3 regions of the Qipengyuania sp. NPDC077410 genome follow, and region 1 is predicted to be linked to each of the others. Evidence: riboswitches for the same ligand, from Rfam matches in the RefSeq annotation. Region 1 holds a riboswitch; each other region holds the start of a gene.
The links. Region 1 has a riboswitch for cobalamin ahead of ACIGGE_RS01525 (hypothetical protein). Riboswitches for the same ligand answer to the same signal wherever they lie in the genome.

Region 1 (5,690 bases):
AGCCCGTCTCCAGAAATGGGGATGGGCCTTGTGGATAAGCTTGTGGTCTGTTCGGACTATCAGGAACCGGGATTCACGGACTATCAGGAACCCAAAGCTCGGACGATCAGGAACCGAAACAGGCCTCAAACCCGCAGAAATGCTTGGCTCCAGCATCCCTTAACAATGCTAACGACAATCCTTCTCGGATTGTTGCTAACACTAGGCACAGCGGCGCGCGGCTCCTCAGCGCTTTGGGGTGCGCCGTCACTGCGCGCCTTATGCACTCGGCAGGTGCAAGCTTCGCGGCTGCTTGCTAGAGATTAAACGATGAAGACCGACCTCGATCATCTTCCCCCGCAAAAGCAGCGCGAGATCGAGCGCGTCGTGCAGCTTATCTTCGAAGAATTCGACGATGCCTTCGCGCTCGCTAAGCATGAGTGGAAGAAGGCCGGGCGGATACTTAAGGTCATTCTTTACGGCAGCTATGCTCGCGGGACCTGGGTCGACGAGCCTCACACGGCCAAGGGATACCGCTCCGACTTTGATCTTCTGATCATCGTCAACGACAAGCGACTCACTGACAGGGTGAAGTACTGGGCGAAGCTCGATGACCGGCTAATGCGCGAATATGGCGTTACCGGTACGCTCCAGACGCCGGTCAATTTTATCGTGCATACCCTGCAAGAGGTGAATAACGGGCTGGCACATGGGCGCTACTTCTTCATGGATGTGAAGGAGGACGGGGTTGCGCTCTACCAATCCGACGACACCGACCTGCATACGCCCAAGCCGAAGACGCTGGAACAGGCGCTGGCGATGGCTCAGGAGTATTTTGACGAGTGGATGCCGTCAGCCGAGCAGTTTCTCATCCAGGGGAACGAGGCCACGAAAAGAGGCTGGAACAAGAAAGCAGCGTTTGAACTGCACCAAGCGGCTGAGCGCCTTTATCACTGCGTTCTGCTCGTTTGCACCTTCTATACGCCGCATAACCACAATCTTGCATTCCTGCGCACCCAGGCTGAACGGATCGACCCGCGTCTTACTTACGTCTGGCCGCGTGAAACGAAGCGTGATCGCGCACGCTTCGAGAAGCTCAAGGAAGCTTACGTGAAGGCGCGCTACTCGAAGCACTACCGCATCAACAAGGAAGAACTCGATTGGCTCGGTGAGCAAGTCGAAGAGCTGGGTCGCGTCGTCCACGATGTATGCACAGAACGCCTCGAAAAGCTTCAAGCCGATGCCAAATCGTGCCCGGATAAGCAGTAGACGCCGATTTGATTGGCCGGCAGCTTATCGATCTGGCTTGCCGGAAGCAGACCTTCGGCTATCGACCCCATTTCGGTGGTAGCAGCGCATTCGACCTATCGCCAAAAGCGGTCGTTCATGAAGAACCGGTTGTCGTTGGTAACGCGCCTCAATCCCAGCCATTCTGGTACGAGATCTGAACGCCCAAAAACAGTTGATCGTATAGCGGCAGCTACGCGCTACACTCTCCGAGACACAACAAATCGTCGCGAAAAATTCAGAATGTCAGCGGTCGACAAAAGGGCGGTCGCGAACCGCAGTCGAAAACGGCGCCGGGTTTAAGCCAGCGCCGTTCATCGTTCTCATTCAATGCGAAGTGGCCTGAGAATCAACCGTTGCATGAATACTCAAATTGCGCCGCAAAATAACCGGCGTTCTGGATTATGCGAATGACGTTGAAAGATGCCAGACCGCCATTCGAAGCACAGATGTTTTGCGCACCTTGCTCGGCCGCAGCTATGGCCTGTCCCACTTCGGGTAGAAATGGCCCGATATCCGTTTGCTGAGCAACCGCGGCAGAAGAGCCAAATGCGATTGCAGCCGAGAGTGCCAGAACCCTCGTTTTAGTTTTGAACATGGTATTTTCTCCGTGGGCTCTGAGCCCTTCACGCCGATATAGTGGCTTGGATCTCCGGACCTCGGCCGAGCAGCCTGGTCAACGGACGCGATACGCCGACCGGGCGTGCTCGGAGCAATCCAAGCCGCTTATCGTCGCTCCGACGAAAATGATTCCGCGCCTGACCAATCCCATGAATCAGGCAAGAGCGACTCGCTCCGGTCGGTCTCCTGGCTCGCGGGTCATCACTTGAAATACACCTTCCCGAACCAAACAATCAGTCCAGTGGTTGCGGAGTGACCCGCCAGTATTTCTCGCTCGCCGCTTACAGTTGCAGGGACAGCCGCAGATTTGACCTTGGAGGGCCTCACTGTGTTCCCGTTACCGGTGCGAACTTGAAGCTGAATGCGCGCAACTTTGCATGCAGCTGATTTTGAGTATCGGTACGCAGCTTTGAAAACAAGGGCTGATGCGCTCGTTTCGCGTCGAATAGCGCGAAAAACATCGTCAAACCCCATCGATGGAGATCCAATCCCGTCCCATCTCCAATGCCTGTGTTGGCGTCGCCCCAACCAACTGCGCGATCAGTTCAGCCGACTCGACGAGTCGTGGGCCAGGACGATTGAAAAGATGGTGGCCATCAACGGCAAAGACCTTCCCTTTGCGAACCGCGGTAAGGTCTTTCCAACCGAAGTGGTCGACGAGCGACCCCAGATCGGCGAGCGTTTGTGGCAACAGATATCCGCAGGGCATCGCAACGATCAGATCGGGATCGGCGGCAATCAAGTCGTCCCAATTCAGCCACGAGGAATGTTCTCCGGCTCGCGCGAACAATGGGTGACCGCCGGCCGCCTCGATTAGTTCGGGTACCCAGTTTCCTGCGGCCATCAGCGGATCGATCCATTCGATCGCGGCGACACGCGGGCGATCCATCCTCTCCGCGCTACTTCGGGATAGCCCTGACATCCGCTCCTTCAAGTCACCGACGACCGATGATGCACGCTCGGGAATTCCCGCCGCTTCGGCGACCTTAGCGAAATCGCTCCATACATCTTCCAATGTATCGGGTGCCAGCGACAGCAGCGTCGGGGCGGTTCCGATCCAGTCGCCGAGTGCTTCTTCCAGATCGGCAGGGGTGACCGCGCAGACCGCGCATTGCGATTGGGTCAAGATGAGGTCGGGCCGCAAGTCCCGCAGAAGCGCGGTATCGACTTCGTATACCGACAGTCCTTGCCTCACGATTTCCTGGATCCGGTCGTCGATCTGCCGCGACGTCAGTCCTTTCTCGAGTCTGGTCGACGTGACGACCGGCAATGCCTTTACGAAAAGCGGATAATCGCATTCGTGCGAGCGACCGACGAGGCTCTCTCCCAATCCGAGTGCGACGGCGATTTCGGTCGCGCTCGGCAGGAGGGACACGATGCGCGGCTGCGCCATGTCAGGCGAACCGTATTCGCGGAGAAGGTCCGAATAGCGTGGGAGCGGCTCTGGCGAGGAGCCAGGACGCCAACAACAGTCCTGCGAACCATAATGCATCGTTCGCGAAGATCTGTCCCACGATCGCCATCGTGAAAGTCTCTGTCCCGCCTACCACCAAAGCAAACCCGAATAGCGCAGCCTCGTAAACAGCGAAGCCGATCAGAAAGGCGCCAAATGTCCGAAGGGTGCTCAGCTCGTTTTGTTCTCCCATGATGATGGCACCGGCGAGCATGGCGAGAATAGATGCGATGCCCAGCGCACCGCCCCAGGCGAACGCATATCCCGTGTGCGGGTAGCCGAGGACGGTGAACCCCAGCAACTGGTTGGTCGCCCAGATCGCGAGGATCGTCGTTAACGCGAGCGAGCGGCGCATGGTCGCGGCGGTCACGATCGTAACAGCCACGAACGGCATCATGCAGGCGGCAACCAGCGATCCGCCCACCGTCGCCAAGGCAAGTGTGACAGGCCATGCGAACCTCGCAATGTCGGACTTTGCTATCATTTCATCCGTCATCGAAATTCTCCTTAGAAACGCGCGCGCGCGCCAATGGCGAACGAGCGTCCGGGCGTCGCGAAACTGAAGACATCCTCGTAATCGGCGGCCGTCAAATTCTCGACTCGGCCGAACAGCTCGACATTATCCATCACCCTCACGTCGGCGTTGACGTTCAGCAGAAAGTAGTCGTCCAGTTGCACGCGAACCGGCACGAACGAGGGATCGATGAAAGCGCTGTCGATCGTCTCTCCATTGTAGCGCGCAACGAGCGTGACCCCTCCGGCATCCTTGGGAGCGCGCCAGTCGACAGCCAGGCTGGCGGTATGGGAGGGCCGCCGCACTTCGCGCGCGCCATCCTCGTGGGAACGCAGATAGGTGTAGGCTCCATTGACGCGCCAAGCTTCCGCGAAGCGCGCCTCGCCGAACACTTCGACGCCGTTTCTCTTGGATACGGTATCGCGATTGCCAGGGCTGGCGACGAAGTTCGGGGGCGGAAAAGAAGTGAAGATCTCTTCGTCCAGTTCGCTCTCGAAATAGGTGACCCCGATTGAAGCGCGCTCACCGAACAGCGACTGGTCGATCCCGATCTCCCATCCGCTCGACTTCTCGGGCCTGAGGTCGGGATTGCCGATGAAACGGCCGTCCACGAACCCATATAGTTCGTAGAACGAGGGGTTCTTCACCCCCGATCCGACGGCCCCGCGCACTCGCGTAGCCGCAGCGATCCGATAGCTCGCCTGAAGCCTGTACGTGGTTGTATCGGCGAACTGGTCGTTCCAGTCCCTGCGGATGGATGCGGACGCGCTCGCTCGGTCTCCGAGATCGATCGCATACTGGCCGACGAGACCGACATTGTCGATCTGTCGGCGACCGGTGAATGCGAAGCCGGTCGGATCGGTGTTACGGAAGCGTTCGCGTTCGACATCGAGAGCCGCCGTGACCCGGTGGGTCAGACCGCCAGCCTCGATACGCAACGTCGTATCGTAGGACCCTTTCAACCTCTGGCCCTCGCTGCCATAGCTGCGTCCAGTCGAAGCGAAACCGTCGCGCCGGGTATCCGCGATCTGGGCCGAAAACGCTTGGGTCCAGCGATCGTCGAGCAAGTCTAGCTCGCCCCTGATGAGCACATAGATAGCCTCGTTCTCGAAGCGGTTGCCGGGGCTATCGACCTGGAATCCGAAGGTCGGACTTCCCGGATCGGAATCGCTGTCGTTGAATTCGGCATTGGTGCGCGCGTAGCGTAATACACCAGTGAGGCGTGCATTGGTTGATGGCGCGAACGTCGTCTTCAGCGAGACCGCACCACTGTCGTTCGCAAGATCGCGCGTGCCGTTCCGGGCGCCTGGCGTGCCATCGGTGGTATTGAGTGTGGCGGACAGCGCGTAGTCGAGATCGCCACTATATCCAGCGATCCGGGCAGCACCGTTCACCATGCCGAACGAACCGGCTTCGATCCGCGCGACCGCCCCGGGCGCATCGCGGCCGTCGAGAGTGATGTACTGGATGACGCCGCCGATCGCGTCCGACCCGTAGATCGCGCTCTGCTGTCCGCGCAGCACCTCGATCCGCGAAGCCTCGTCGGCGATAAGCGTTCCGAAATCGAACTCGCCGGCATAGGGATCCGACACCTCGATCCCGTCAACGAGGACGAGCGTATGGTTGGCTTCAGCACCGCGCAACCGAAGCTGTGTCTGACCGGGAACCCGTCCGACCGCGACCCCTGGGACGTCGCGGAGCACGTCGGACACCTCGCGGACTTGCCTCCGGTCGAGGATTTGCTCGTCGAGGACGGTGACCGATCCGCCGATCCGGTCGAGCGGCATGGGATCGGTGGCGCGGTTCCCGGTGACGACGATCGAGGTGTTGGATGTC
Region 2 (12,511 bases), on a different contig from region 1:
AGGGTGCCCTGATCGGTCGCGGTGTGGTTGGCACGCAGGAACAGGGCGCCGGGGTAACCTTCCGTCGGTCCAACGCCGGACAGAGAGATCGCACATTCCAGGCGACGGCCGAAGCCCTGCACAGCAATTACGATGCGTATGAAGCCTTCACCGGGCGGCTTTCGGCACTGATCAGTTACGATTCGACCAATATCTGGCAGAAGCCCTTCACCTATGCCTACGGCGTCCAGCTGATCGGTACGAACGAGCAGGATTACGATTTTGCCCTTCAGGACCTGTCGCGGCGAACCTTCTTTATCGGCGGGTTGATAGGCCAGGCCGGGATCGATCGGACCAACAGCCTGCTCGACGCCACCGAAGGCTTCAAGATCACGGCAATCATCGAACCGGAAGGTTCGTTGCAGGACGGTTTCACACCTTATGTCCGCGCACGTCTGGATGGTTCGGCCTATTTCTCGCCGACCGACGCGATCACCCTTGCCGGACGCGTCCGTGTGGGCACAATCCAAGGTATCGAGCGATTTGATCTGGCGCCGTCGCGGCGTTTTTATGCCGGTGGCGGCGGTTCCGTGCGCGGCTTCGGCTATCAGCAGCTCGGACCGCGCGTGGTGCTCGACAATCCCGATTTCGATCCAGACGATCCGGACGAATCCGCCGATCCCTTCATCTACCGCCCCCTGGGGGGACGCAGCCTCAACGAGGCCGCAGCCGAAGTGCGCTATCGCTTCGGCAATTTCGGAGTGGTGGGATTCGTCGATGCTGGCCAGGTATACGAAGACACGCTGCCTGATTTCAGTGACCTGCGGTTCGGGGCAGGGATCGGCGGGCGCTATTATACCAATTTCGGACCGTTGCGGATCGATCTCGCCATGCCGCTCGACAGGCGCCCGGGCGAGAGCAAATTCGCCGTTTACGTATCGATCGGACAGGCATTCTGATGGCCGAGGAAACGGAAACCATGGCTGAGGAAACGGAAACCGTCCGCCACCATGACAACCGTGCTCGCCAGGTGGCGAAATGGGCCGGTATCGTCATCGGCGGCCTCGTCCTCCTGGTGGCAGCCTTGCTGCTTGGTCTCAACACGGGGCCAGGCAAGCGCTTCGTCGCCGATCAGATTGCCGCTCTCGAATTCGAGAACGGCATGGAGATCGGCGTCGGCCGTATCGAGGGATCGCTGTATGGCGAGATGATCCTGCACGACGTGTCACTGTCCGATCCGAAGGGCGTCTTCCTGACATCGCCCGAACTACGAATGGATTGGCGCCCATTCGCCTTCATCGGCAGCCATATCGACATCCGCTCGCTCACATCGCGGCTAATTACCCTGCAGCGCCTGCCGGAATTTGCCGAGACGCCCCCATCGGACGCCCCTTTGCTGCCCGATTACGATATCGATATTGGCGAATTGCGAATCGACCGCTTTGTGGCCGAGGCGCCGGTCAGCGGTGAACCCCGCGTCGCTTCGCTCGCGGGCAAGGCGCACATAGCCAATGGTCGGGCGCAGGCGACGTTCGATGCCGCAACCATTTCAGGCAGAAACCGGGCAGGCGGTGATCGCGTTGCGCTGGTTGTCGACGCCGTTCCCGAAGACAACAAGCTCGATCTGAAACTCGACCTCGACGCCCCGGGCAACGGGGTGATCGCCGCGATGGCCGGCCTTACCGAGCCGCTTCGGGTCCAGCTTGACGGCACCGGCAACTGGGACGCCTGGAACGGGCGCCTCAACGCCAATCTCGCCAATAGTGAGCTCGCGCGTTTGCAGATCAGTGCCCGCGACGGCACCTTTGCTGTGCGAGGCCCGACCCGCATCGCGCGCATGTTCGAGGGACCGACCGCAGCCCTGCTCGGTCCGGTGATGAATATTCAGATGTCTGCCGCCCTGGATGAGCGCCGGGTGACGCTCGACGGCAATCTGAACAGCGACGCATTTCGCCTGAACACGAACGGCCTCGTCGATCTGTCGGACAACAGCTTCGACAATCTGGCGCTGTCCTTCGTGCTGCTAAAACCTTCGGCAATGGCCGAGAACCTTCGTGGCAGTGGCCTGCGCGCCTTGCTGACACTCAATGGCGAATTCGCCACGCCGCGTGTCGAATATGCAATCAATGCCAACCGCCTGTCGATGAATGACATGGGGCTCGAAAACCTGCGCGCCAGCGGGGAAGCGACAGTCGATGCAGAGCGGATCATGATCCCGGTCGATGCCAGCGCGTCCCGCATCGTCGGGTTGGACACGGTGGCTGGCGGAACCCTGCGCAATGTCCGTCTGGCCGGGGATTTCGCCATCGACGGCACCCGCATCCTGTCGGACAATATGCGCATCCGCTCGGACCGGATCGATGCGGGCGTGATCCTGCTCGCGGATACGTCGACCGGGCTCTACACCGGTGCCATCGACGGCAAGATCGACAATTACCGCGTGGAAAGCGTCGGGATATTCAACATCGAAACCGATGTCGATCTTGAATCGCAGGACGGCGGCTTCGCAATGGCCGGCCGCGTTCGCGCGCGATCAACGAGCCTGTTTAACGAGGGCGTGCGCGACTTTCTCGGCGGCAATGCGGTCGCGGCAAGCGACGTTCGCTATGGGCCGGACGGAATAATCCGATTTTCGAACCTGTCTCTGCGTGCCCCAGCCGCGCGCATCACTGGGGGCAGCGGTTTCTACGCGCCCGATGGAAGACTGGCCCTGAACGCGGATGGGGTCACCGATGCCTATGGCCGTATCGGAGTGAGAGTGGCTGGCACACTCAGCGATCCCGACGCGGTTGTTACGGCAGAGCGACCCGATCTGGGCATCGGTCTGGCAAATTTACGTGCGAATATCACAGGGGCTCCCAATGGGTATCGCCTCGCCGCCACCGGCGATACCGATTACGGCCCGCTTACCGCGGATGTGGTGCTCGGAATGGGCGATCAGCTTACGCTCGAAATCAACAACGCCGATCTGGCGGGCATTGCCTTCGCCGGGTCGCTGAGACAAACTCCGGCTGGACCGTTTGCAGGCCGTCTCGACGCCAATGGTCGAGGCGTTGCCGGTGTCGTCCGGCTTGATGCAGCCGGCGAATACCAGCAGGCACTCGTAAACCTTCGTGCTCAGAATACCGTGCTTCCCGGCCCCGCGAATTTGGCGATCGGATCGGCAATCATCGATGCACGGATCGTTCTTTACGACCAGCCCTATGTCGTTGCCGATGCCCAACTTTCCCAGACCACGTTCGGGAGCCTCAACCTTGCCGCGGCACGAGCGAAGATCGACTATCGCGATGGCAACGGGACTGCGCGCATCCTGGCGGAAGGGGTTAGCGGCGTTCCGTTCCGCGTCGCCGCGAATGCCGAGCTGAAGCCAGACCTCTGGCGCGCCGCACTTAAAGGACGAGTACGCGGTGTCGAATTCGCCACAGTCGGCCCGGCGCGCATCGTCCCGGGTGAAAACAACTATGAACTGCTGCCCACGCGGATCGATTTCGGTCGCGGAAACATTCGATTGGCCGGCACTTACGGCGAAGGGATGAAGATACAGAGCCGCCTGGATTCGCTCGATCTCTCAATCGTCGAAGCGTTCGTACCCGGTCTTGGCATCAACGGCAGTGCGACCGGCAGTCTGGATTTCGACCAGCCGAATGCTTCTGCATTCCCCCGCGCCGATGCCCGGCTACAGATTGCGAATTTCAGCCGCACGACGGCGGTTTCGGTGAGCCAGCCGCTCGATATCAATTTCGTGGGCAAGCTGCTTCCAGATGGCGGTGAAGCGCGCGCGGTCATGCGTCGTCGTGGCAGCGTCATCGGTCGCCTGAATGCATCCCTGAGGCCGCTGCCCCCCGGCTCGGGTAGCTGGACAACCCGGCTTCTCGCAGCTCCGCTGGATGGCGGCATCCGTTACAACGGGCCAGCGGATACGCTGTTCTCGTTCGCCGGCCAGCCCGATCAGCGCCTGTCCGGGCCAATCGGCGTGGCGGCAGATTTCTCCGGCCGGGTACAAAGCCCGCAGCTGTCGGGGATCGTGCGCGCGAACAGTCTTACTTACGAGAACCAGACCTATGGGACGAGATTGTCGAACATGGCAATCGAAGGCCAATTCACTGGTGATCGTTTCGCCATTCAGCGTCTGACGGCGACGGCCGGTGACGGATCGGTAAGTGCGCAGGGTTTTATCAGCCTTGCCGAGGCGAGCGGTTATCCGATGGACGTCGACGTCACGCTGAACAACGCTCGGTTGGCTCGAAGCGACGCCCTTGCTGCCACCGCCACAGGCAATCTGCGCCTGGCAAAGGCGGCGGGCGAAACCGCCCTGCTCTCCGGCGAAATCACGCTGCCAGAAACACGCTACCAGATCATCCGTCAGGGTTCGGCCGAAGTGCCCGAACTGACCGGCGTGCGATTCAAGCCACCGCGCGGCCCTAAGCGGATAACCGGTGAGGAGCCTGCCCAGCCACAGCCAGGGCTCTTCGACCAGCTGAGGCTCGATATCGCGTTGCGTGCTCCCGAGCAGCTCTATGTGTCTGGCATGGGTCTCGAATCCGAGTGGAGTGCCGACATGCGGCTCGGTGGAACCAGCACGGCACCCCGCGTTTCGGGCGAGGTCGAGCTCGTGCGGGGAACGCTTGGGTTTGCCGGCCGGTCGTTCGAATTGAGCGAAGGTCGAGTAGACTTTACCGGTGGGACGTCCATCGATCCTGTAATTCAGCTCACGGCGACTGACGACATCGAGGACGTCGTCGTCAACGTCAATGTGTCGGGCCGTGCTTACGACCCGCAGATCGCCTTCTCGAGCGTTCCGGGATTACCGCAAGACGAAATCGTGTCCCGCATTCTGTTCGGTAGTTCGATCGGTAATCTTTCGACCATACAGGCAGTGCAATTGGCAGCCTCGCTCAATTCGCTGCGCGGGAGTGGCGGCGGCCTCAATCCCCTTGGGAAGCTGCGCTCGGCAACTGGCGTAGACCGGCTCCGCATTCTTGGGCCCGACGACACCAACGGCCGCGGGACGGCGCTCGCCGCAGGTCAGTATCTGACCGACGACATCTATGTGGAATTCATCACCGATGCGCGGGGGTTCACCGCGACACAGCTTGAAGTGAGCCTAACCCCGTTTCTGTCGATCCTCAGCCAAGCCGGGGGGTCAGGGGCTACCAATGTGAACGTGCGTTATCGGAAGAATTACTGATGCGACGGCTTGCAATTCTGCTGCCGCTCGTACTGTCAGCTTGCGAACGGGAGAAGTCGTTCGATGAGCGGTACGAAATCGCCCAAGACGAGATAGAAAGCAAAGCAAAGGAACTGGATCGGGAGCTCACCCCTTCCCCAAGCCCCAACCCCGTCACGACAAAACAGCCCGTGTCCGTAAAGGAGCGCGAAAATTGACTAGCTCGTGGCGACCAGCCGCAGCGACGAAGAACCGCGCCCATCGCGGAATTACCAAACCGTTGTCATGCCGCTGCCTCTCAGAGGAGCGTTGGCTATAGCGAGCATCGCCGCTAAAGGGCCGTTTCCGGTCACCGGGTAAGAGAGAATTCTGATGCTACTGAACCGCCGCAATTTCATCGGCGCTACCGGCGCGGCCTTTTCCGGATTGTTGTTGAATGGTTGCACTGGCCGGTCAGCTCCGCTGACGTCGGCGCCGTCATCATTCGCGGATTACGGTCCACTGGTTCCCGATCCTGCCGGAATGCTCGACCTTCCCCGCGGCTTTTCCTACCGGCTCCTGTCGAGCCTAGGGAATGCGATGACCGATGGCTGCACCGTGCCCGACAAGGCCGATGGCATGGGCTGTTTCTCGCTCGGCAACGATGAAATTGTGCTCATCCGCAACCACGAACTGGTGCCGGCTGATGATGCCGGCGGCGTTCTCGCCAAAGGTTTCGGCACACGCGACGGCGCTATCGTGCCTGGCGGGACCACATCCATCGTACTCGATGCAACCACACTTGAGGTAAAGCGCGAGTTCCGCTCGCTTGCAGGGACGATCCGCAACTGTTCGGGCGGCATCACGCCATGGGGAAGTTGGCTGACCTGTGAGGAAGCACCCACGGGCCCGGGCCAGCGTTTCGGCGAAGGTCTCGCTGAAAATCATGGCTGGGTGTTCGAAGTTCCGGCCAATGCGACCGGCCTGATCGATGCGGTTCCCCTGAAAGCCATGGGTCGCTTCAATCATGAAGCGGCTTGTGTCGATCCGAGAACGGGGATCGTCTATCTTAGCGAAGATCGTGACGACAGCGTGCTCTACCGTTTCGTTCCGACCACCCCTGGGCGCCTTGGCGACGGCGGTCTACTGCAGGCGATGGTCGTGGAGGGCCTATCGGACACGCGCAACTGGACGTCCGCCGACATGGCGGTCGGGTCTCGTCACACCGTACGCTGGATCGATTGCGACGATGTCGAATCCCCGAATGACGACCTGCGAAGCCGGGCCGCGGCAAAGGGTGCCGCCCTCGTCGCCAGAGGTGAAGGCATCCACACGGGAACAGACGAAATATTCGTCTGCTCAACGAATGGTGGCCAGCGAAAACTCGGCCAGATCTTGCGACTTGTCCCCGGCACTGGCGGCGAACCCGACCAGATCGAACTGTTTTTCGAAAGCCAGAGAAAAGACCAGTTCAACTACGGCGACAATCTCACCGTGGGTCCGAACGGCCACCTGATTGTCTGCGAAGACCAGTATACCGAAGTGGTCGATAACCATCTTCGCGGTATTACGCCCGATGGCCGGGCTTATACTCTGGGTCGCCTGCGCATGCAGACAGAACTGGCAGGCGGATGTTTTTCGCCTGACGGCAAGTGGTTCTTCGTCAACGCATATTCACCGACGCGGACTCTTGCCATTACAGGCCCGTGGGCCGTCTAGATCGGCGAAAATTCCGAGCCCCGAAAGCCAGCGCGGGGTCAGGGCCTCAGTAGCGCTGAATTTACCAGAAGACTGGCGCAAAGGCGCGGAAGAGGTCTAACATATCGCCAAGAGCGGCCATCCTACAGATCGCATGACCGCCCTCGAACCAGGAGGAACAGTCAGATGCAAATCAATCGAAACGCACTTTTTGCCGCCGCCGCCATTTGTGCGCTGGCTTCGCAACCTGCCATGGCAGAAGAAGGCATGTGGACGTTCGACGGTTTTCCAGCCGAGCAGGTCCGCGAGCAATATGGCTGGGCTCCCGATCAGGCGTGGCTCGATACGGTGCGCAATTCGGCTGTGCGACTGACGGGCGGCTGTTCGGCCAGCTTCGTATCGCCCGATGGATTGATCCTGACCAACCACCATTGTGTCGCGAGCTGCCTGTTCGACAATTCGGACGAGACTGCCGACTATCTGCTCAATGGGTTCGTTGCGGACCGGCGCGATGCCGAGCTCAAATGTCCGGGTCAGCAGGCCGAAGTGGTCACCATGATCTCGGACGTCACGCCCGATGTGATTGGCGCGATCGGATCGCAGACCGGAGAGGCGCTGACCAAAGCGCGCGACGCGAAGATCGCCGAGCTGGAGAAGGCCGGCTGCCCCGACTCGGAGACGACCCGCTGTCAGGTGGTGACGCTTTTCGGTGGCGGACAGTACAAGCTCTACACCTATCGCAAGTACTCCGACGTGCGCCTGGCCTGGGCACCTGAAGATCGAGCCGCGACCTTTGGCGGCGACCCGGACAATTTCAATTTTCCGCGCTACTCGCTCGATGCAAGCTTTCTGCGCGCATATGAGAATGGTCGGCCGATCGCGACGCCCGAGCACCTAAAATGGAACCCTCGCGCTCCGGAAGAAGGCGAAATCACCTTTGTGGTTGGCAACCCGGGATCGACCAGCCGCCTATGGACGGACAGCCAGTTGGCATTCGAGCGCGAAGTACGGCTGCCGGTTACGGTCGCCACGCTCAGTGAACTGCGTGGTCGGTTGATCCGCGCAATGGAAGAAAGCAAGGAACATGCCCGCGAAGGCGGCGACATGCTTAGCGGCATCGAGAACAGTCTGAAGGTTTATATCGGTCGCACCAAGGCACTTAACGATCCGGCTTTCACTGCCAGACTCGCCGAAGCGCAGAACGATCTGCGCCAGCAGGTTGCGGGCGATAGCGAGATCGGAGATCCCTGGACGACGGTGGATGAGGCGATGAACGCGTACCGCGCGCTCTACTATCCGCTTCGTTTCACCCAGCCATCGGGCGATCTTTACAGCTACGCGCAAACTCTGGTCTTTGCGGCACAGGAACGCGGCAAACCCAATTCAGAGCGTCTGCCCGGCTATACCGACAGCGCGCTGCCGCTGACTGAAAAGCAGGTGCTCGACGAACGGCCCGTCAATCCGTGGTTGGATGAACTGGGCATGGAATGGAGCCTATCCAAGGCGCGCGAATATCTCGGCGTGGACGATCCCGACACCAAGCTTCTGCTCGGGAAGGAGAGCCCCGAACAGCTTGCCGAACGGCTGGTAAACGGCACTTCCCTCGCCGATCCGGCAGTCCGAAAGGCGCTGTGGGATGGCGGCCTCGAGGCGGTAGAGGCTTCTGACGATCCCATGATCAAGTACGCGCTCAAACTGGCCACGCGCCAGCGCGAATTGAAGGCGCTGGCTGACGCCCAGTATTCGGGTCCACTGGCAGCCGCCGGCGTCAAACTGGCCGATGCGCGCTTTGCCGCCTACGGTGACAGCCTCTATCCAGACGCCACTTTTACCCTGCGCATCAGCTATGGCCAGGTGAAGGGCTGGATCGAGCGTGGCAATCAGGTCCCGTTCCAAACGACGATGGGCGGAACCTTTGAGCGTGCTACCGGCAACGCACCCTTCGATGTGGCACCGGCCTTCGCTGCAAACCAGACGAAGATCGACAAGAATACGACCTACGATTTCGTGACGACGAACGATATCATCGGCGGCAACTCCGGATCACCGGTGATCGACCGGGCCGGTACCGTGATCGGTGCAGCCTTCGACGGCAACATCCATTCGCTGGGTGGCAATTACGGATACGATGGCACGCTCAATCGAACCGTCGCTGTCTCTGCCGCAGCGGTGCAGGAGGCGTTGGAGACGATCTATCCCGCCCCTGCCCTCGTCGAGGAACTGGCCCGGCGCTGAGCACTGCTCGTCCAGTAACGGGCGAGCTGAAAACGCCTGTCCGCTTTACGAACAGGCATTAAAAATTCGGATGATCGCCTATCAATAGAGCATATAAAGAATTCTTTATATGCTCTATTGACGTGATGGCTTGGAAGGCCGATGGGATGTTTGTCGAGGTTCTCCGGTGGGTTCGCCGCGCCGGAGCTAAGACGGGAAGCCGGTGCGCGCCCTGACAAGGGAGCAATGCCGGCGCTGCCCCCGCAACTGTAAGCGGCGAGCGGCGGTCCACTCATGTCACTGGAAGGCTCGCCTTCCGGGAAGACGGACCGTTTTGCTTTGACCCGCGAGCCAGGAGACCTGCCTCCGACGCGATAACGTCCACCGGCGGGGTGCCCGGTCTGGTCGCTTGCATGACGCGCGCCCGGATCTACCGTCGCGCGTCCGGCGCGCGCGCCCGACCGGTCTCCCCCGTCTTCATCGGGGTAAATGAAAATGACCGTTTCCGTTGCTAGCTTGGGGTTTCCCCGCATCGGCCCACGCCGCGAACTGAAGTTCGCACTCGAGAAATTCTGGGCCGGCACTATTTCACAAGACGAATTGGAAGAGGCCGCACAGGGCCTGAGGACCGCGACATGGGCGCGGCAGAAGGCACTCGGCGTCGATTGGCTGCCCTCAAATGATTTCTCGCTGTACGACCATGTGCTCGACACAAGCGTGATGCTCGGCGCCATTCCGGCGCGCTATGGCCTCGCCAGCGGCCAAGCAGCCGGGCTCGAAACCTATTTTGCGATGGCACGCGGTGCGACCGGCGGTGCGACTTGCGGCCACGCGCATGGCAGCGTGACCGCTGGCGAGATGACCAAATGGTTCGACACCAACTATCATTTCATTGTCCCCGAGATCGAGCCTGAAACTCGGCTGCAACTCGGGCACATCAAGCCTCTGGAGGACTATCTCGAAGCCAAGGCGCAGGGTTTTGAAACGCGTCCGGTCATCCTTGGACCGGTAACCTGGCTGAGCCTTGCAAAAGAGTACGGAAGCGATCCGTTCGACCTGCTCGAAGAGGTTCTTGCGCTTTATGTCACTGTGCTCGCACGGCTTGAGGAAGCAGGCGCTGAATGGGTGCAGATCGATGAACCCATCCTCGTTACAGACCTTACCGATCGGCAGCGCCGCGCGTTTACCCGCGCTTATGCCAAGCTGGGCCGTGCTGGGCCGAAGATCATGCTGGCCACCTATTTCGGAGGTCTGGAAAATAACCTGTCGCTCGCCGCCTCCCTGCCGGTCGCCGGACTGCACATCGATCTGGCGCGCGCGCCGGAGCAATTGGATGCGGTGGTGAAGGCGGTGCCGCAAAACCGCCTGCTCTCGCTTGGCGTGGTGGACGGGCGCAATATCTGGCGCGCCGATCTGGCCGCGCTGCTGGATCGTCTGGAGCCGCTGGCGGCGCAGCGTGATCTGGTGCTCGCCCCCTCCTGCTCCCTGCTGCACGTGCCCGTCGATCTGCAGTTGGAAAGCAGGCTGGACGATGAGTTGAAGCAGTGGCTGGCATTTGCAGTGCAAAAGATCGAGGAGCTCGATCTGCTGCGCCGGGCGTTAGCGAATGGAAGAAAAAGCGTCGCAGCTGAGTTGGCCGCCTCCGCCCGTGCGACCGAAGCGCGCAAGACTGCTGCACGCATCCATGATCGCACTGTCAGCGAACGGATCGCTGCCCTCACGCCTGACATGCGCGAACGCCGCGCGGGTCATGCCGAGCGCGTCAAGACTCAGAGCAAGGTGCTCAATCTACCTCTCTTCCCGACAACCACCATCGGGTCCTTTCCGCAGACCGGCGCCGTGCGCAAAGCCCGCGCGGAGTATAATCGCGGCGTACTGGACAGTAAGAGCTACGACGCTTTCCTGCACCAAGAGACCGAGCGCGCGATCAGATGGCAGGAAGAGGCCGGGCTCGACATGCTGGTCCATGGCGAATTCGAGCGAAACGACATGGTCCAGTATTTCGGCGAGAAGCTTGCGGGTTTTGCTTTCACCGTGAATGGCTGGGTGCAGAGCTACGGATCGCGCTGCGTCAGGCCACCGATCCTATATGGCGATGTTTCGCGGCCCGAACCGATGACGGTCCATTGGTGGCGCTATGCTCAGGGGCTGACCGACAAGCCTGTCAAAGGCATGCTGACCGGTCCGGTCACGATCCTCAACTGGAGTTTCGTGCGCGACGATCAGCCCCGAGAGGCGAGTTGCCGCCAGATCGCGCTGGCGATCCGCGACGAGGTACTCGACCTGGAAGCGGCGGGCTGCAAGGCGATCCAGATCGATGAGGCAGCGCTGCGTGAAGGACTTCCCCTGCGCGAGCGTGACTGGCCGGCCTATCTGGATTGGGCGGTCGACTGTTTCCGCCTCGCGGCTGCCGGCGTCGGCAACCAGACCCAGATCCATACGCATATGTGCTATTCGGAGTTCAACGACATTTTGCCTTCGATCGGGGCCATGGACACCGACGTCATCTCGATCGAAACTGCACGTTCGCAGATGGAGTTGCTCGCGGGTTTTGCCAGCTATCGCTATCCCAGCGCAATCGGGCCGGGAATTTACGACATTCACTCGGCGCGCGTCCCGAGCAAGGACGAGATGGTTGCATTGATGCGACTAGCGCAGAAGCATCTGCGTCCGGAGCAGCTTTGGGTAAATCCCGATTGCGGGCTGAAGACCCGCGGTTGGGACGAAGTCAAACCGGCAATCGCCGCGATGGTATCGGCCGCCCGAACCTTGCGTGCAGAAACAAACACCGAGGCATAATCCGATGAGTAAGACGAAGGACGCGCGGCCCGCCGTGCAGTTGATCGACATCGTGTTCCCAGGCGACACGAACCATCACGGGACGCTGTTCGGCGGCGTCGCACTGGCGCACATGGACAAGGTCGCATTCCTCGCTGCCTCGCGCCACGGACGCGCGCCCTTCGTCACCGCCTCATCGCAGAAGATCGACTTCGCCGCTCCCGCGCAAGAAGGCGATCTGGTGGAAGTGACAGGACACCTCGTACGCGTGGGCACAAGTTCACTCGATGTCGAAGTCGAGCTGATCGCAGAAGCGCCGGTTTCAGGTGAACGACGCCTATGCACCCGCGGGCGCTTCACATTGGTGGCAAGAAAAGGCCCCACGACAAAACTGCCGCTTCCGGCGATGTTCGAATGCGCCCCCATAGAGCCGAGCTCTATCCTGCGGCTCGCAGAGATGGTGTTTCCTGGGCAAACCAACCACTACGGCACGCTCTACGGGGGCGACGCGCTGAAGATGATGGGCAAAGCGGCTTTTATCGCCGCCACCCGCCATACACGCGAGGTCTTGGTGATGGCATCTTCAGACCGCATCGATTTCGTCGCGCCAATCAGGGAAGGCGATATGGTCGAACTGGTCGCCGAGGTGAAGATGACCGGGCGTAGTTCCGTACGCGTTGCGGTGGAAATCTGGTC
Region 3 (12,511 bases), on a different contig from region 1:
TGGCACCGGCATGGCCCATGCGGCGGCCCGGAGGCGCCGTACGACCGGCGATGAAGCCGACCATGGGCTTTTCAACGCCTTTCTTCGCCATGTGCGCGACGAATTCTGCGGCTTCTTCTTCGGCGCTGCCGCCGATTTCGCCGATCATGATGATCGACTTGGTTTCGTCGTCCTTGAGGAAGAGTTCGAGCACGTCGATGAAGTTGGTGCCGTTGACCGGGTCGCCGCCGATACCGACTGCAGTGGTCTGGCCGAGGCCGACCATGGTGGTCTGGTGGACGGCTTCATAGGTCAGCGTGCCGGAGCGGCTGACCACGCCGACGCTGCCCTTCTTGAAGATGGAGCCGGGCATGATGCCGATCTTGCATTCGCCGGGCGTCAGGACGCCGGGGCAGTTCGGGCCGATCAGGCGCGACTTCGAACCCTGCAGCGCGCGCTTGACGCGCACCATGTCGAGCACGGGAATGCCTTCGGTGATGGCGACGATCAGTTCCATCTCGGCATCGATTGCCTCGAGGATCGAGTCCGCTGCGAACGGCGGCGGCACGTAGATGCAGGATGCCGTCGCGCCGGTAGCGGCCTTGGCTTCGCCGACGCTGTTGAAGACCGGCAGGTCGATGTGCGTGGTGCCGCCTTTACCGGGCGTTACGCCCGCAACCATCTGCGTGCCATAGGCGAGCGCCTGCTGCGTGTGGAAAGTGCCGGTATCGCCGGTCATCCCCTGGGTGATGACCTTGGTGTTCTTGTCTACGAGAATGCTCATGTGTGTCTTTCCTGTTCGGTGTTTTTCGCCGTTCAGGCGAGCGAGCTGTCCAGGCCCTTGCAGGCTTCCAGCAGTTCTTCGACCGCGTCGGTCGATACCTTGAGGTTGCTCTTTTCCTCATCGCCGAGTTCGATTTCGATCACGTCTTCCGTGCCGCCCGCACCGATCACGGTGGGAACGCCGACGTAAAGACCGTCGAGGCCGTATTTGCCTTCGACGTAGCTGGCGCAGGGCAGGATGCGCTTGCTGTCGCCGAGATAGGCTTCGGCCATGGCGATCGCGCTGGTTGCGGGTGCGTAATAGGCCGAGCCGTTGCCGAGCAGGCCGACGATTTCACCGCCGCCGCCGCGGGTGCGCTTGACGATCTCGTCGAGGCGGTCTTCCGACACGCCCTTGATCTTGGCCATGTCCTTCACCGGAATGCCGTTGATCGTCGAATAGGACAGGACCGGGACCATGGTGTCGCCGTGGCCGCCGAGAACGAAGGCGTTCACGTCCTTCACCGAAACGTCGAATTCCCAGGCGAGGAAAGTGGCGAAACGCGCGCTGTCGAGTACGCCGGCCATGCCGACGACCTTGTTGTGCGGCAGGCCGGAAAATTCGCGCAGCGCCCAGACCATCGCGTCGAGCGGGTTGGTGATGCAGATCACGAATGCGTCGGGGCAGTTGTTCTTGATGCCTTCGCCGACCGCCTTCATCACCTTGAGGTTGATGCCGAGCAGGTCGTCGCGGCTCATGCCGGGCTTGCGCGGAACGCCGGCGGTGACGATCACGACATCCGCGCCGGCGATGTCGGCATAGTCATTGGTGCCGGTGATCTTCGCGTCGAAACCCTCGATCGGGCCGCACTGCGACAGGTCGAGCGCCTTGCCCTGCGGCATGCCTTCGGCAATGTCGAACAGGACGATGTCGCCCATTTCCTTCTTCGCGGCGAGGTGGGCGAGCGTGCCGCCGATCATGCCGGAGCCGATAAGGGCGATCTTCTTGCGTGCCATTGGGGGTAGCGTCCTTGTTCCTGCCATGCGGGACAGCGATGTTACCCGGACCATGAATGGGCCATGCATCAAGTGTCCCGCAAAGGAAGCATGGCACCGGTCGATTGCGAGAGCGACCTAGGCGCGCCAACACGGGAATGCAACCGGCAAACGGCACACGCAGAAAACTATCTTTGCAAATGGTTCGCAATTGCAATAGGCTGGTAGGCTCGGCTCGTTGCGCAAGCTAATTTCAGAACGATAATCCCCTTCTTTCGCGAAGTTGGTCAAGCCGTTCCGTGACTGCGCGTATCGTTGTTTTGTGACGATCTGTCTTCGGCCAGCAGCAGCGACGCCTGATACGCCGGAATGGCGCGGCTGAAGTGATACCCTTGTCCAAGTGTACAGCCCGCAAACCGAACAGCCTTGACCTGTTCGGTGGTTTCCAGGCCCTCGGCCACGATTTCGATGCCGAGCGTGCGGCCCATCTGCGAAACTGCGCGGATGATTGCATCGCTCTTGCGACCGGCCTGTGCGCCCGACACGAAACTGCGATCGACCTTGATCTTCGAAAACGGCCATTGGTTTATATAGCTCAGCGAAGAGTAACCCGTTCCGAAATCGTCGAGCGCAAACCGAACTCCGGCACGCGCAAGATCTTCGATGAACATCGCGATGCTCGGGCTGTCTTCCAGAAACACGTTTTCGGTAATTTCAAGCTCGAGACGGTCCGGCGACAGGCCCGCATCTCTGATCGCGCTGAGAATACCCAGAGCCGCGCCCGGAGCCTTAATCTGCATCGGCGAAAGATTGACCGCGACGGATATATCGTCGGGCCAGGCTGCGGCCGCCCGCGCGGCTTCGCCAGTGAGCCAGTTGCCGAGAGTTACGATTGCGCCGCATTCTTCGGCAACCGGGATGAACTGATCGGGAGGAATTTCTCCCCTCGTCGGGTGGAACCAGCGCGCCAGCGCTTCGAAACAGCGAATGCGCCCCGTATCCAGATCGACGATCGGCTGAAAGTAGACGGACAGTTCATGCCGCGAGAGCGCAAGGCGAAGTTCCGTCTCGATCTTTCGGCGATGGGTCAGGTCCCGCGTCATCGATGCGGTGAAGAATCGAATTTGGGATCGTCCGGCGACTTTGGCCTCATACAGCGCCATATCCGCATGGCGCATCAGTTGATCTGCCGTCACGCCATCGTCCGGCATCAAGGCGATGCCGATTGATGCGCCCATTTCAAGCCGCTCCCCATCGACTTGCAGCGGGCGCATGACCTCGAGCAGGAGCGTGCTGGCCATGACAGACGCGGCGTTGCGGTCGGCTATCTGGCAGGCAATGACGAACTCGTCACCGGCGAAGCGAGCGACGATACCGTCTTCGCCGACCAGCGCGGCGACCCGCGCGCCGATAGTGTGCAGAACCTCATCACCTGCTTGATGACCTTTGAGATCGTTGACTTCCTTGAATCTGTCCAGGTCGATCCAGAAAATACCAGCCCGACCGTCAACATCTGCCGCCGAGATGACGCCAGGCAAGAGGCGGTCCAGCCCAAGACGATTGGAAAGCCCGGTTACCGTGTCGGTCAGCGCGAAGGTTTCCATTTCCGCTGCCAGCGCTGCGCTGCGGTCAGCCGCGTCGAGGGATTCGTGCAAGGTGCGAAAGATGGAGGTGACGATCGAGTACATTGCGGGAAAGAGAAGAGCGATGGTTATCGCAAGACATGCCCCGGCGATCGAACCATGGGCGATGGACGCGATGACTATGGGTGTCGACACCAGCGTCAACTGGCCCAGAGCTATAGCCGGACGCGCGGCGTTGTGCGCGCAGATGCCTATGCCGTAGCCCAGCGCATTCGAAATGATCAGGACCTGCGCCATCGCATCGATGTCGAGCGCGATGGCCGATGCAGCCACAGTGCCGAGGATGAGGCTGAAGCCGAACGCGCCGAACTTGTAAGCGAATTCAAGCTGGGCCGCACTTATCTCTTCCGGGCGCTTCGCCAGGTGACGAGAGTTGACAATGCGCAGGACGGCGATGCTGCTGAGCAGAAAGACAAGTGAATAGAGGAGGGCGCTACCGGACAGATACGCCACGACCGTGCTCGAGATGGTGCAGTTCAGGGCGCCTACTGCAAGGGCCGTGCGCCGGTCATAGAGAGAACGAATGAGAGAGTTGCGAGCTTTCTCGCTCAACGGATCTGTCGACGACGCGTGGGCGACGTACCGCTTCAAATCGAATGACCCGCTTCGCTCACCCATGGCAAGCCGTTTAAGGGGCATCCATCATATTTCAGTTAACGGTAACACGTGGATTTTCCGGAGTTATACGGGGGATATGCTCGCCAGCAACGACTTGATGGCAAGCTGCTCATCAAGACGTCTGGCCAGCCCGCGATCGAGCGTTCGGCAGATGCCGAGCCACCAGTCGTAACTTTCGGTGTCGTCGGCCGCATGGGCGTGTTCAGCCTGCTGCGCTGCAACTTTCGCCGCGCTCAGCCCATGGTTCGCAAAGTGCTTCAGCGCTGCATGCATCACGCCATCGACAGGGGAAGCGGTGGCGACCATCTGCGCTGCCCCGGCATTGTCGTTCGCCGCGCGCGAGTGCGCTTTGCGAGCCAGTGCCCGGGCAATCGGCGAATGAGCGGTGGAACGTGCGGCAGCGAAATGGACCGGCATGCCATGGTCTCCTCAGGGGGGCTGGGCTGTTGAACCCCCTCATGGCCGAAGCACGCTAAACTTCGGTTCCGCAGCATGGTTGTGGAGACGTAAAGGATTGCCTTCGTGTTGGCCCGCAAGCCTATTTTTTCCCGGGCTCGTTGATCCATTTGCCTGAATTGGCATACTCCTCGCGAACCCTGCCGGATTGCGGAAGCTTGTCGGCTGGAGCTGCGGCGGCGGGCGCCCCAACCGGCGCATCCGGTTCGGTACTGATACCGATAGCGGCATTGGACGGAGGGGTAGGCTGTACAGGGCCGGGGACGTCCGCTTCCGCGCGCCGAACGTTGGGGGCGGCAAGCGGCTCCGCGCCGGCATAGTCGTCGGTAAAGGCACCGGCGGTTCCGGCCCCGCCTTTCCAGCGATAGAAACGGTGCGCGCCGATGGCACCGATATAGTCGAGGCTGGCGGCCCAATAGGGGTTCACGTAATTGGTGTGGTAATGTGTGGCCAGGCCGACGGGCTTGTAAACCTCGCCCGCCAAGGCACCCAGCGCTACGGATTGGGCCACCGCCCACCCCCGGCGGGAAGGGGTGCGCGCCAGTGATCCGTCGCAGGTGAAGCTGAACTGGCAGCCCGTCTTGCGTTCCGACCCCTGAAACACCACACCGCAGATGCTGGCGGGATAGGCGGGATGTGCAACCCGGTTCAGGACCACTTGCGCCACCGCTTGTTGGCCCGACAGGCTTTCGCTGGCGGCTTCGTAGTACACGGCCATGGAAAGGCACTGCAATGCGCGCGCCTTGTCGATCCCGTTGCCCGTCTGGCGAAATGCCTGTGCCGCTGCACCCGCGCCATGACTTTGTGCAAATTCGACGGTTTCAAGCGTCCCTTCGCTCTTGCGAAGGTCGGCGATATCTGTGGCAAGGCGCGGGGCATCTTCGAGGTAATAGAAGGCCGATCCAGGAAAGCTTTCGCCAGCCGTTTCGAACGGCATGGGCGTCAAGGGTACGCGTTCGTCGCCCAGGCCAATCGCGCTTCTGAAATCGGACCATTCGCCTTGCGCAGCCACGGTCGGAAGAGCGATGGCAGCGCCAAGAATACCGAGGCGGGTCACCAGTTTACGGCGATCCTGCAATCTTGCGGCCCGGCGTTGAGCGCGCGGCGAGGCGACGTGCAGCGCACGGTCCTTGTTCCCGGCCAACACTTCCAATCCGCTCAAACTGCGTCCTTCTTTAAGGAACTGCCCATAGCCTATACCCGGTAAGGCCGACAGATGTGTGCGATCGCCATCCCGCAACGGGACGGGATTCGATGGCGCCCTATAACAGCAAAACTTAATGAAGTTGCGTCTTGTGCAACGACACATTGCGCAGTAGTCGGCGCCGCGAGTCACGGGTTGGCCTGTTTGCGCAGGCCCGAAGAGGGAAGAGGGTGCAAGCCCCTCGCTGCTCCCGCAACTGTGACCGGGGAGGTCCGCTCCATATGCCACTGCGAAAGCGGGAAGGCGGAACAGGGCCGCTGATCCGGGAGCCAGGAGACCTGCCCATGACCGTCGTTCGGCTGCAGGGCGGGGTGTACCTGTAGCAAACGTGGATGGAGCGTTTCGGCTCCCTCCCGTCATGGGCGGCATTTCGTTCATGACAGGAGGTTACGTGTATAAATATCTGCTTTTGATTTCCGCTTCGGCAGTACCTGGCGCAGCGTATGCGCAGACTGCCAGCGAGCAGGCGCTCGAGGAAATCATCGCCGCCCAGGACGAGGCAAACGAGGCTGGCGATCAGCAAGCGACTGTGGGCAGCTATCGCAGCTCGGCCCCGGCCGAGGCGATCATCACGGTCACGGCCAACGGCCTCGGCACCGATCTGCGCAATACCGGCCAGTCGGTCACCGTCATCGGACGGGAAGAGATCGAAACCATTCAGGGTGCCGATCCGGCACGCGCACTTGCGCGCGTTCCCGGTCTGTCGCTGTCGCGTAGCGGGGGTGTCGGTACGGTAACCAGCGTGAACGTGCGCGGCGCCAATCCCGACCAGCTTCTGGTACTGGTCGACGGCGTGCGCGTGGCCGACCAGGCGAGCCCTTCGGGCGGCTTCGATTTCGGCAATCTGCTGCTCGGCACAGCCGGCAAGATCGATGTTCTGCGCGGATCGAACAGCACGATCTGGGGATCGGAAGCCGTGGGCGGGGTGATCGACATCTCGACGCGGGCCGAACGCGGCATGACTGCCAGCGTCGAGTACGGCTCGCGAGACACGCTGTTTGCCAGCGCCGCTGCCGGAGCAGGCAATGACAATGCCTTTATCGGCCTGACCGGGTCATGGTTCGAGACCGACGGATTTTCCGCAGCCGCATCGGGCACGGAAGCCGACGGATCGAAGCAATTCGCTATCGGCTCCAGCGCCTTCCTCAATCTGACCCCCAGCCTCGAGCTGTTCGCGCATGGTAATTTTGCAGAAGGCGACGTCGAAATCGATGGCTTTCCCGCACCCAACTTCGTCCTCGCCGATACCGACGATACGCAAAAAACCACGCGTTACTGGGGCGATGTCGGCCTTGCCTATTACGGCAACGACCTGACCCTGCGCGCTGCGTACAGCCTGTCCGATACCAAGCGCGCCAATCGCGATGGTTCCGGGGCGGAGACTTTCGCCAGCGACGGCCGCTCCGATCGCATCTCGCTGCGCGGTGAATACCGCTTGCTGGGTGGCCTCTCGCTGGCTTTCGGAGGCGATCATGAATGGACCGAGTTTGAAACGAGCTTCGACACGGCCGCCGAAACCGAAATCAGCGGCGCCTATGCGCAGCTCGGCTGGGTGATGGGCCGTCTGGCCGTCCATGGCGGTGCGCGCGTGGACGATCACGAACAGTTCGGCACGCATGTCAGCTTCGGCGGCGATGTGAGCTACGGCTTTGGCGACGACTGGCGCGTGCGCGGTAGCGTGGGCGAAGGTTTCAAGGCACCGACACTGTACCAGCTGCTCTCGTTCTACGGGAATACGGAGCTCGAACCTGAAGAAAGCACCAGCTACGATCTGGGCGTCGAGAAAGGGCAGCGGGGCTCAGGTCTGCACCTCGCGCTGACGGGCTTCCGCCGCGACAGCGACAATCTGATCGGGTTCGGCGTTACGCCTGAAAGACCTTCCGGCGTGTACCTGAACACCGCCCGCGCCCGCGCGCAGGGCATCGAAGCGGAGGCAGGCTTCGATCTTGCACCCGGCCTTCGCCTTGCCGGCATATATTCCTATGTCGATGCGGAAGATCGTATGACCGATCTCGATCTGGCGCGGCGACCCAAGCATTTCGGTACCATTTACGGCGACTGGATCAGCGATTTCGGTCTCGGCCTCGGGGCGGATCTGCGCCTCGTGGGTGCAAGCTGGGATAATGCTTCCAACACCGTTCGCCTCGAAGGATACGAGTTGCTCGATGTGCGGGCATCCTTCGGCCTGGGCGACAATCTGGAACTGTTTGGCCGCGTCGAGAACGTGTTCGACACCGATTACCAGACGGTTGCAGGATATGGGACGGCTGGCCGCAGCGTCTTCGGCGGGATCAGGGCGAAGATGTGAAACCGCTGCTCGCCGCATCGGTCCTGTTCCTTGCCGCATGTGCGCAGGGCGGGGCCGATGCGCCGACGGCTGGGGCGCGGCCGACCATCGTCAGCCTGAACCCCTGCACCGATGCGATCCTTGCCGATGTGACGGCGCCGGGACAATTGCTGGCGATATCCCATTACAGCAAGGATCCACGATCGAGCTCGATGCCGGCAGAGCAGGCGTCGCGATACCGCGCCACCGGCGGCACGGTCGAAGAGGTTCTCGCGCTCGATCCGGATGTGGTCGTGGCGGGAAGCTTTATCGCGCCCGCAACGCGCGCCGCGCTGGAAGATCTGGGCATGCAGGTCGTGACTTTCGGCATAGCCAGTGATGTCGCCTCGAGCGAGGAGCAGATCCGGGAACTGGCTTCTCTGGCCGGCGATCGGCAAGCGGGGCAGCGCCTGATCGAACGGATCGAAACGGCGCTCACCGAAGCAGAGGCGCCGGACGGGCGCGCCGTCGACGTTCTCCTGTGGCAGCCCGGCGGAATTGTCGCGGGCGAGCAATCGCTGGTGAGCGACCTGCTTGCCCGTACCGGCTTCACGAACGGAGCGCCGGCCCGTGGGCTGTCCCAGGCCGACTATGTGGCGCTCGAAGATGTGGTTGCCGCGCCGCCGCAGGTGTTGCTGGTTGCAGGCGGCGACCTTGGCCAGCAGCACCCAGTGCTGGACCGGCTGCCTCATATGCGGCGCGAACGCTTCGATACCAGCCTGCTTTACTGCGGCGGTCCGACGATCATCCGTGCCGCTCGTCGACTGGCGGAGATACGGAGCACAATATCGTGAACCGCGCGACTTTGATCTTCGGCGGGTTGCTCATCGTTGCGCTTCCGCTTTCGCTGCTGGCGGGGCGGGTCTGGCTCGATCCGGCCAGCACGCCCAACGCCGCGCTCATCCTTGCAGAGCTGCGTCTGCCGCGCGCCCTGCTGGCTTTAGTCGTGGGCGCGGGATTGGGAGCGGGCGGGGCAGCCATGCAGGGCTATCTGCGCAATCCGCTGGCCGACCCCGGTCTTTTCGGGATCGCCCCGGGCGCGGCGCTGGGTGCCGTGGCGGCGCTATGGTTCGGCTATGCCGCTTCGCCGTGGCTGCTTCCCGCATTCGCCCTGATCGGGGCGGGCGGGGCGATGGCGTTGCTGGCGGCGATTGCCGGACGCACGGGCGGGATCGCGCTGTTCACACTCGCCGGGCTCATGGTTGCGAGCCTCGCCGGCGCATTGACGGCGCTTGCGATCAGCATGGCGCCCAATGCTTTCGCCATGAGCGAGATCGTGATGTGGCTGAACGGCGCGCTGACCGACCGGAGCTGGCGCGAGGTGTGGCTAGCCACCCCGCTCGTGGCGCTGGGCGTGCTTCTGCTCTGGCGGAGCGGGAAATCGCTGGATGCGCTCACACTGGGGGAACCTGTCGCCCGGTCCCTTGGGGTCGAACCCCGGCGGCTGCTCTGGCTGCTGATCGTGGGCATAGGGCTGACGGTCGGCGCAGGCGTCGCGGTGGCCGGTATCATCGGCTTCGTCGGCCTGATCGTGCCCCATCTGGTTCGGCCCTTCACCGATAGCCGGCCCTCGCAGCTCATCGTGCCGAGCGCATTGGCCGGGGCCCTGCTGGTTCTGGTCGCGGATAGCGTCGTACGCATATTGCCACTGGTGACGGAACTGCGGCTGGGCATCGCACTGAGCCTCCTTGGCGCTCCGTTCTTTCTCTGGTTGCTGCTGCGCATGCGCAGGGGGCTGGCATGATGCTCGCGGCACGGGAAGTCTCCGTCGACAAGCGTCTGTCCCGCATCTCGCTCGAACTTGCGCCGGGATCGATCACGGCGATCTGCGGGCCAAACGGTGCGGGTAAATCGACCTTGCTCGAAGCGCTCGCGGGCTTGCTGGTGCCCGATGATGGAATGGTGGCCTTCGACGGGGTGGATGCTTCCACAAAGTCACCACGGGACCGAGCAAAGTGTATCGGCTATCTCCCCCAAGCGCATGAGATTGCCTGGGATGTTCCAGTTCGCAGCCTGGTCGAACTCGGGCGCATGCCGCATGGCGATCGCCTGTCCGGGCCGGTCGATGCCGCTCTGGACGCGCTCGACATCGCACAGCTTTCGCATCGCCGGGCGCAATCGCTGTCGGGCGGCGAAACGGCCCGCGTGTTGCTGGCCCGTGTCCTGGCGGGCGAACCGCAATGGATCCTTGCCGACGAGCCGCTGGCTGCGCTCGACATCGCCCACCAACTCACCTTGCTGCGCCATCTTCGCGATGCTGCCGACAAGGGGGCGGGCGTCGTTCTTGTCCTGCACGATCTGGCGCACGCCATGAACCACGCCGACCGGGTGGTCGTGCTCGATGCCGGCGAACTTGCCGCCGATGGCAGATGCGAAGACGCGCTCGACCCACGAGTGATCGAGCGCGTCTGGAAAGTTCCCGTCCGGTGGATCGGCGAACCGAACCACCGGGCGTTGATCAGCGGCTGATTATCCGGCTGTATCTGCCGGCAGCGCGCCGTCCGATACTTCGCTGTCCGCAGCTTCGTCGCCCGGGACAAGGCCCCGCGCTTCAAGCATCGGCGTAACGTCCGGATCGCGTCCCGCAAAGTTCCGGAACATTTCGAAGTAATCCATCGTGCCGCCAGTGCTCAGCACGGTTTCGCGATAGTGGTCGCCATTCGCGCGGGTAAGCCCCCCGTTTTCCATGAACCACTTGCGGCTGTCGCGGTCGAGCATTTCGGTCCACAGATAGCTGTAATAGCCTGCCGAATAGCCGGCCGGACCGCTGAAGATGTGGTTGAAATAGGTCGAACGGTAGCGTGGCGGAACCAGGTCGATTTCAAGGCCGAGTTCTTCGAGCGACTTGCGTTCGAATTCGGTAACCTTGGCTGGCGTGTTGATCGCTTCGGCCTGTTCCTTCGATAGCGCCGCCCACTTCATGTCGAGCAGTGCCGCTTCCACGGTTTCACCGAAGTCGTAACCCTGGTTGAACTTCGCGGCCGCTTCGATCTTGGTGATCATTTCGGAGGGGATCGGCTCGCCCGTGCGATAGTGCTTGGCATAGTTGGACAGCACTTCGGGGTAGGTGGCCCAAACCTCGTTCACCTGGCTCGGATATTCAACGAAGTCACGCGCCACGGCGGTGCCGGACAGGCTGGGATAGGTCTGGTTGGCGAAGAAGCCGTGCAGAGCGTGGCCGAATTCATGGAACATGGTGTTCACATTGTCGAAGCTGACCAGCTGGACTTCGCCCGCTGGCGCCTTCGGAATGTTCAGCACGTTGTAGATCACCGGCTTGGTGTTCCACAGCTTGCTCTGGTCGACGAAGTTGCTCATCCAGGCGCCGCCGCGCTTCGACGGGCGCTGGAACGGGTCGAAGTAGAAGATGCCCAGTTCGCTGCCATCGCGGTCGAACACGGTGTAGGTCCACACATCGGGGTGATAAACCGGCAGGTCCGTGCGGCGTTCGAACCTCAGGCCGTACAGCTTGTTCGCGGCATAGAACACGCCGTCTTCCAGCACCTTGTCGAGCTGGAAATACTCGGTCATCGCGTCTTCATCGAGGTCGTAGCGAGCTGCCTTCACCTTGTTGGCGTAGCGATACCAGTCCCACGGCTTCACTTCGAAATTGCCGCCATCGGCCTTGATCGCCTCGTCCAGCATGGCTGCTTCGCGCCGCTGCGTTGCGGCGAGGGCAGGGACCATGCGTTTCATGAAGCCAAGCGCTGTGGCAGGCTTTTCGGCCATGCGATCCCACATGGCATAGGTTGCCCAGTCGGGTTCGCCGAACAGCGATGCCTTTTCGGCGCGCAGCGCGGCAATCTTGGCCACCAGCGGACGGGTATCGATGTCGGTGGTGCCGTCTGCACGGTGATAGGAAGCCATAAACAGCTTCTCGCGCGCGGCGCGATTGGTCATATTCGGCAACAGCGGCTGCTGCGTGGTGTTCTGCAGCGCAATCGCATATTTGCCGGGATGGCCCTTTTCGGCAGCAAAATCGGCGGCCGACTTGATGTCGGATTCCGAAAGGCCGGCTAGTTCTTCGCGTGTGTCGAAGATGACCGGCTGATCGGCCATGGCTGCGCGTGCTTCCTGGCCGAATTCGGTCGTGATTTCGGACAGCTCGGAATTGATTTCCTTCACCCGTGCACGCTGTGCGTCGGTCAGCAGGGCGCCGGCGTGAACCATGCCTTCATAGGTATCTTCGAGCAGCTTGGCGTCTTCGCGCGTCATCGCCATTGCGGCGCGATTGTCATACACGGCTTTCACCCGGGCGAAGAGCTCGGGGTTGAGCGTGATGGAATCGGAATGTGCGGTCAGCTTGGGGCTGATCTCCGTATTGATTTCGTCCAGCCGGTCGGTCGTGTTCGATCCGGTCAGGGCGAAGAAGACGGTGGCGACGCGGCCCAGCATCCGGCCCGACTTTTCGAGCGCAACGATCGTGTTGGAGAATGTCGGCGCTTCGGGGTTGTTGATGATGGCATCGATTTCAGCCTTGTGGATCGCCATGCCCTGCTCGAACGCGGGGATGTAATCGTCTTCGGA

Region 2: linked by a shared signal. The riboswitch ahead of metE (5-methyltetrahydropteroyltriglutamate--homocysteine S-methyltransferase) and the one ahead of ACIGGE_RS01525 (hypothetical protein) in region 1 are both predicted to bind cobalamin.
Region 3: linked by a shared signal. The riboswitch ahead of ACIGGE_RS11245 (TonB-dependent receptor plug domain-containing protein) and the one ahead of ACIGGE_RS01525 (hypothetical protein) in region 1 are both predicted to bind cobalamin.

Annotation. Positions count from the first base shown of each region.
Region 1 covers NZ_JBITWB010000001.1:309,277-314,966, forward strand. The annotation lists gene ACIGGE_RS01520 (HEPN domain-containing protein) at 310-1,248, shown strand; gene ACIGGE_RS01525 (hypothetical protein) at 1,616-1,864, opposite strand; cobalamin riboswitch at 2,046-2,257, opposite strand; gene ACIGGE_RS01530 (cobalamin-binding protein) at 2,351-3,280, opposite strand; gene ACIGGE_RS01535 (hypothetical protein) at 3,282-3,836, opposite strand; gene ACIGGE_RS01540 (TonB-dependent siderophore receptor) at 3,848-5,690, opposite strand, start outside.
Region 2 covers NZ_JBITWB010000008.1:6,488-18,998, reverse strand. The annotation lists gene ACIGGE_RS17855 (autotransporter assembly complex family protein) at 1-938, shown strand, start outside; gene ACIGGE_RS17850 (translocation/assembly module TamB domain-containing protein) at 938-5,167, shown strand; gene ACIGGE_RS17845 (hypothetical protein) at 5,167-5,364, shown strand; gene ACIGGE_RS17840 (alkaline phosphatase PhoX) at 5,519-6,844, shown strand; gene ACIGGE_RS17835 (S46 family peptidase) at 7,010-9,058, shown strand; cobalamin riboswitch at 9,198-9,420, shown strand; gene metE (5-methyltetrahydropteroyltriglutamate--homocysteine S-methyltransferase) at 9,533-11,836, shown strand; gene ACIGGE_RS17825 (acyl-CoA thioesterase) at 11,841-12,511, shown strand, end outside.
Region 3 covers NZ_JBITWB010000002.1:645,551-658,061, forward strand. The annotation lists gene sucD (succinate--CoA ligase subunit alpha) at 1-763, opposite strand, end outside; gene mdh (malate dehydrogenase) at 796-1,758, opposite strand; gene ACIGGE_RS11230 (putative bifunctional diguanylate cyclase/phosphodiesterase) at 2,025-3,932, opposite strand; gene ACIGGE_RS11235 (hypothetical protein) at 4,062-4,415, opposite strand; gene ACIGGE_RS11240 (cell wall hydrolase) at 4,537-5,616, opposite strand; cobalamin riboswitch at 5,774-5,959, shown strand; gene ACIGGE_RS11245 (TonB-dependent receptor plug domain-containing protein) at 6,050-7,966, shown strand; gene ACIGGE_RS11250 (ABC transporter substrate-binding protein) at 7,963-8,778, shown strand; gene ACIGGE_RS11255 (FecCD family ABC transporter permease) at 8,775-9,728, shown strand; gene ACIGGE_RS11260 (ABC transporter ATP-binding protein) at 9,725-10,453, shown strand; gene ACIGGE_RS11265 (M3 family metallopeptidase) at 10,454-12,511, opposite strand, start outside.